Regions from separate parts of the Paraliobacillus sp. JSM ZJ581 genome, predicted to be linked through region 1. Evidence: predicted binding sites of a transcription regulator. Region 1 holds the regulator's gene; the other holds the start of a gene.
The links. Region 1 encodes CtsR, which represses protease genes until heat stress. Its sites were predicted from a motif close to ATGGTCAATAAAGGTCAAACA; they were not measured.

Region 1 (3,614 bases):
CTTCACAACACTTAAGAGGTTATCGATAATGTCCGCTTCAGATCGACCAAGAGTTACTTGATTGGAAATCTGAAAGATATTACCGACCGCTTCACTTCCTTCTCCATAAATCCCTCTTACTACTAATCCTAATTGATTAATTGCCGGAAGCATCTTACTCAGCTTTTGCGTTAATGTTAATGCAGGAAGGTGCATCATGACGGAAGCCCTCATACCAGTTCCTACATTCGTCGGACAGCTTGTCAAATAACCTCTATGTTCATCGTATGCATAATCAACTTTTTCTTCTAGCCAATCATCAAATGCAAAAGCACTCTCTAATGCTTTTTCTAATTGCAAACCAGGAAAATACAGTTGCATACGAATATGATCTTCTTCATTGATCATCACAGAAACTTGTTCATTATCAGAAATTAACACACCACTGTTTTTAGATTTCTCCGCCAAATTTGGACTAATTAAATGCTTTTCAACTAATACTCGTTTTTGAATTGGCTTTAATTCTTCCATTGAGATATATTCTAAATTCTGATAGTCTGCAAATGATTGGTGATGACAGTGCGCTTGTATTATCTTCACGACAGGGGTTAGCTCTTCTTCCCTCGCAATGATAGGAAAAGTAAACTGTTCAAAGTTCCTTGCTAACCTTATTCTTGTGCTTAATACAATATCATTATCTGGTCCTTCTTCTTTCATCCAAGGGCTAATTGCTTCATTTATGAATGGTTGCAAACCCATTACGCATCACCACCCTCATCACTATTAGATGCACTTTTCTCTAACGCTTTAATTTTGTCACGCATAACAGCTGCTTCTTCAAATTGTTCATTCTCAATTAAGTCTTTTAATTTAGATTTATACTCTTGCATTAATTGCTTTTTTCTCAAATACTTTCCTTGTCGATTGGGAATCTTTCCATCATGGGTAATATTTCCACTATGGACACGTCTAAATATTGGATTTAAGTAATCTGCAAATGTCTCATAGCATGAAGCACAACCAAACTTTCCAATTTGAGTGAATTGCCTATACGTCATGCCACATTTCGGACAACACATTCCTTTTTGATGTTGATCGTTAACTGGCTTACTTTTAGAAACAGTTGCTTCGTAATTAAACAATCCAGCTAATAGATTATGGATGGAGTATGCTTCTTCATCATAATCTATATATCCTTTTTCTTTTGCGCAATGTTCGCAAACATGAATTTCATTTTTTTCGCCATTTACTACTTTTGTTAAGTGCAAAGTTGCAGGGCGTTCATGGCATTCTTCACATTCCATCAGACAGCCTCCCTTTAACAACATTTTATTTGGAAATATGCATTAATAAATTCCTACTGTAGTAATTCATTCATACTTTAACACTGTTAGCATGGCGCCCATTATACGGGCTCTAATTTCGTCACGAATCGGCAGTGGAAATGCAAGTGTATCACGGGTTAATGCACTGATCATTATTTTTTCTTCTCGCTTTGTAATTAAGTTTTCTTCCAACATTCGATCTAAAATATCAACACATGCTTGCTGCGTTACTTTTGGCTGAACCATTTCAATAATTTCATCGATTAGCTTAGCTTTATCATCATTTGTGATTCGCGTGATACGTATATATCCCCCACCCCCACGTTTACTTTCTACGAGATAACCCCGTTCAACTGTAAAACGTGTGTTGATGACATAATTAATTTGAGAAGGAACGCATTCAAATTGACTCGCTATTTCGCTTCGTTTTATTTCAACGATTTTTTGGTGATTCCCTTGTATAATTTGTTTTAAATATGCCTCAATAACATCAGAGATATTTCGCATTTGCCTCCTCCTTCAATTGACTTTGACTAACTTTGACTTTTACTATATCTATATTATACTATGCCTGTTTTTTCATGCAAATATTATTCACAACATTTATCTTTATTTTACTGGATTTCATTCACTCGCTTCACAAAGTCAATGGATAACAAAGCCTGATAAAAATCTATTTTGTCTAATTCCTTCTCCTTTTCCAATTCAATCAATATAACTTGATCATCTCCCTGATCACGATCAATTTCTAATCTACGGATAACAGTATGAAATTTTTCAAGTTTAAAAAACAATTCTCGTAATTGCATGTCACCATCTAATACAATTTGAAAAGAAGCAAATGAGCTATTTTTAGATAGTTTCTTTTCAAATTTATTTAGAAATATTAAGCTTAATAAAATTATTATCGTCGTAAGTACAGCTTCTTTATACATCCCTACACCAACAACTAATCCTAAGCCAGCCACTGCCCATATCGATGCAGCTGTTGTTAATCCTTTAACTGTCATTCCATTTACAATAATTGTCCCTGCTCCTAAAAAACCTATTCCACTGATTACATAGGAAGGTATACGGGCTGGATCAAACCGAACCGCATCCTCGTATTCATAAAGATATGTCGTAAATCCATAGATGGATAAAAGCATCATTAAACATGCACTAACTCCTACTAATATATGTGTTCTAAAGCCTGCAGCATGTTGATTTACTTCACGTTCAAAACCAATTAATCCTGATAATAGTAAAGCAATAATTATTCTAGTACTCATCGTTATAAATTCCGGATCAAACCAGTTCTCTATACCAACCATATTCTTTAGCTATAAAAGCCTGTTCCCTCCTTTAACTGCAATGTTTAAATATATGCTTTCCTTTACCCTGAAATGTTCTCTTCACAACGTCTTTTTTCTATAAAAAATAGATCACCCTAATAGATGATCTATTTTCGTTTATTTATTATGGTTTCAGCCACGAAACAGACATCGTACCAAAACCCGTATGCACACCTGCAACTGGCACTAGCGTTTGAACTTTAAATTGAATAGATTGGTGTATTTTTTCTAATTCTTTTTTCCAACTTTCTGCTTTTTCTTTAACACCAGCATGTAAAATACAAATTTCTTTCACTTTGTGTTCTAAAATTGCTCGTTCTACAATTTGAAAAATTTTACGAGTTGCCCTCTTTTTACTTCGTATTTTTTCGTGAACAATAACTTTTCCATCTTCAAATGTTAATAACAAATTTATTGAGAGTAAATTTGCAAAAGCTGCTTGCGTTGTACTAACCCGTCCACTCTTTTTTAATTGCTCTAAACTCTCAGGTAGCAAATACATTTCGGTTTGATATGGGTAAGTTCGTAGTATTCCGACCATTTCATCATAGGATCTACCCTGTCCTTGCAGCTCAACTCCATTTGTTATCATTTTCCCTAAAGCATATGAACCTATTTTGGAGTCTATCACTTCTACCGGAAACTCAGCCATTTCACTCGCACTTATAGAGCTTTGATATGTTCCCGTTAAAGCACTAGATGCATGAATAGCAATACCACAGTCATATTCTCTTTTTAATTTTTCGTATAAGGTAACAAATTCACCAAAACTAGGTTGACTGGTTTTAGCACCTTCTCCATGTAATTTGAGTAAATCATAAACTTCTTCTTTTGTAATATCTACGTCTTCTTTATAAGAAATATTATTTATATTCACTATCATCGGCAATACATGGATATTATGCTGTTTAATAAATTCTTGAGATAATCCGCACGTACTATCTGTTATCCAAGCTATTTTTTTCATCCTGATCTC
Region 2 (3,614 bases), on a different contig from region 1:
TTTCATCTAACAAAATCAAACTATACGGATTACGACGGACTCTTTCTGTTAACTGACCAGCTTCTTCATGCCCAACATATCCTGGAGGTGAGCCGATTATTTTTGACACAGCATGCTTTTCCATGTATTCACTCATGTCTAGACGAATGAGTGCATCTCTCATTCCAAATAGCTCTTCTGCTAGAGCTTTTGTTAATTCTGTTTTCCCAACACCAGTTGGGCCTATAAATAGGAATGAGCCAATTGGTCGATACTTCGATTTTAATCCAGCACGACTTCTACGAACGGCCTTTGCTACTTTTTCGACTGCGATATCCTGTCCAATTACTTTTTCACCTAGGTTTGCAGCAAGATGTTGCATTTTTGATTGTTCATCGGATTGAATTTTTCGTACTGGAATGCCTGTTTTTTCTTCAATAATTAGTTGAATGTCTTCTACTGTTACAGATACTTTTGTTTGTTCGATTGATTCATTCAATTTTTTCTCTAACATCAACTCTTGGTGTCTTAAGTTAGCAGCACGCTCATAATCTTCTTTTTCTGCTGCTTCTTGTTTTTCTTTAGCAATGTTATCTAATTGTTTCTGTATTGTTTCCTTATCTGATTCAGCATGAGCAAGATTTAGACGAGCGCCGGCTTCATCAATTAAATCAATCGCTTTATCAGGTAAAAACCGATCTTGCAAGTAACGTTTTGATAACGTCACTGCTCCTTCAATTGCTTCGTTCGTATAAGTTACATGGTGATACGCTTCATAACGCTCTTGTAATCCCTGTAAGATTTGAACAGCCTCTTTTATACTTGGTTCTTTCACCATAATTGGTTGGAAACGACGTTCTAATGCTGCATCTTTTTCAATTTGGCGATATTCTTTTAATGTCGTTGCACCAATTAATTGTAATTCACCACGTGCCAACGCGGGTTTTAAAATATTCCCAGCATCCATTTGTGAGCTCTCGGCAGTACCAGCACCAACTAACAAATGGATTTCATCTACAAATAATATGACATTCTTACGTGATTGCAACTCGGAAATTAATTGCTTCATCCGCTCTTCAAATTGGCCTCGAACACCAGTATTAGCAACAAGTGACGCTACATCTAGTAAATAAATTTCTTTATCTAATAATTTTGAAGGCACATTACCTTCTGCAATCTTCAGTGCAAGTCCTTCTGCAATTGCAGTCTTACCTACACCAGGTTCTCCTATTAATACTGGGTTATTTTTGTTCCTTCTATTTAATGTCTCCATCACACGTTTTACTTCTTTATCGCGACCAATAACTGGGTCAATAATTCCTGCTTTGGCTGCATGTGATAGGTTACTCCCAAGCTCATCTAATAATCCGGACTGATCTGCACCGTTTTGTTTTGCTCCATTTGAGGTAGAGCCAGCAAAAAAGTCTTGAAAACCTTGTTGTCCTTGGCCTTGACCACCAAAGATACTTGAAGGATTTTTTGCATTTTGTTGTATTTCTTTAAAGCAAGTTTCACAAACATGCATTTGTTGTGTTTGATTATTAAATCGAAGGGCTATATTAATATTAGCTGGACGAATGCCACAATGTTGACATTTCATAAAAAACTCCTCCTCAACTTAATTTAATTTAATCAAGATTTGGTTTGACTATCTTTGACCTTTGACTCTATTATAATCTGACCTTTTTTGACTTTCAAGTGTTTTGCATATATTTTTACTTTTTCTTTTTAAAATTAAAGCTTTCATTATTCTAATTTTATCGGTTCATATGACGTTTATTACTATTTCATTATAAAGTTGCATATATTGTATTAATTTTTAAAATTTAGGGAATAATTAAGCTATGAATCTACCATACTAGTAACAAGGAGGAGATTATTATGATTTTAGCGTATAGTTTGTATACCGTTAGCTTTGCAGGTGCTTTTCTAGTTAGCTATTACTATATTAATTATGCAACAGAACATGCATTGATTCGTCTCTATGCCAATATTATTGTTGCTAGTGTGATGCAGCTATCTATTTATTCACTTTCTGTATTCGGCTGGCTTTTATACACATTCCAAGAAAAAGAAGCACACTTTTATATTGGACTTCAACTAGGATTTTGGCTCGTACTAATCAGTCAACTTGGATTAATTGGTTTAGCTTTATACAAATTTAAAAAAGCAGAAACGATTCAACTAGCACAAAACGCTTGGCGCACTAGTAAAGAGAAGTTTCTAAAAATTCACAAAAATATTCGATCATTTTCTAAAGCGCAAACGAAAAATTGATCAACAAAAAGCAGAGACAGTATTATAATCTCTGCTTTTTTCTATTAAAAATATTAAGCTTTTTTAACTATTTTAAACAAAATACTTACACTGGCTGTTTTTCAAATTGACGTAATTCTACTCGACGAATTTTGCCAGAGCTGGTTTTTGGCAATTCATTAATGAATTCAATTTTTCTCGGATATTTATATGGTGCTGTCATTTGCTTTACATGATCTTGTAATTTTTTTACTAATGAAGGGTCATTTTGGTTTATATTGTCTTGCAAGACGATATATGCTTTGACTACATTTCCTCTAATCTCATCTGGACTAGCAACTACTGCGCATTCTTTTACAGAAGCATGTTTAATCAATGCGTCCTCGACTTCAAATGGGCCAATGGTATAGCCAGAGCTTACGATAATATCATCACTTCTACCTTCAAACCAGAAATACCCTTCTTCATCAAGGACGGCTTGATCACCTGTCACAAAGTAAACACCACGTCTTGCTTTTTTTGAGCGTTCTTCATCTTTATAATAGCCTTTGAAAAGGGCTGGTGTATCTAATGGAATAGCGATATCTCCGACTGTACCAACAGGCACTGGATTAGCATTCTCATCAATTAATACAACTTCATTTCCAGGTGTAGGTTTTCCCATTGAACCAGGCTTCACTTTCATTCCTTTCATAAAACCTAACAATAATGTACTTTCTGTCTGTCCATAACCATCACGAACTGTAACATTGAAGTAACGCTGAAAAATAGCTATTACTTCCCTGTTTAACGGTTCACCAGCAGATACTGCACTATGCAAGAATGGTAGTTCATATTCAGATAAATTGTCCACCTTTGCCATCAAGCGATATTCAGTTGGTGTACAGCATAATACATTGATTTGTTGATCTTGCAACAGTTGTAAATATTTTTTAGGATCAAATTTCCCATGATAAACAAAACCGGTCGCTCCCGATCCTAGTATAGATAAGAGCGGACTCCAAACCCATTTTTGCCATCCTGGAGCTGCTGTTGCCCAAACAACATCACCCTTATCCATAGCTAACCAATTAACTGGAGCCGTCTTTAAATGAGCGTATCCCCATGCATGTGTATGCATAACACCTTTCGGATTTCCTGTTGTACCAGATGTGTATGGCAAAAAAGCAAGATCATCACGAGTTGTATTTGCCATGACTAGTTCGTCTGAAGCCTCTTCTTTCCATTCGTCTATTGCAATCCAATCCTTCACTGCTTCTCCTACTGTGAATTTCTCCAATATATTGATTTGTTCAATTTCACTAAATTGATCAACAAATGGATAATAACTAACAATCGCTTTAACCTCACCATGTGTAATTCGATATTGTAAATCTTTC

Region 2: the regulator CtsR is predicted to act here: its motif matches at 1,621-1,641, upstream of ACH6CY_RS08190 (ATP-dependent Clp protease ATP-binding subunit).

What each region holds. Positions count from the first base shown of each region.
Region 1 covers NZ_JBISEP010000018.1:2,270-5,883, reverse strand. The annotation lists gene mcsB (protein-arginine kinase McsB) at 1-738, opposite strand, end outside; gene mcsA (protein-arginine kinase activator protein McsA) at 738-1,283, opposite strand; gene ACH6CY_RS10430 (CtsR family transcriptional regulator) at 1,350-1,811, opposite strand; gene ACH6CY_RS10425 (MgtC/SapB family protein) at 1,919-2,617, opposite strand; gene ACH6CY_RS10420 (DegV family protein) at 2,763-3,605, opposite strand.
Region 2 covers NZ_JBISEP010000011.1:18,387-22,000, forward strand. The annotation lists gene ACH6CY_RS08190 (ATP-dependent Clp protease ATP-binding subunit) at 1-1,579, opposite strand, end outside; gene ACH6CY_RS08195 (hypothetical protein) at 1,861-2,256, shown strand; gene mbcS (acyl-CoA synthetase MbcS) at 2,342-3,614, opposite strand, start outside.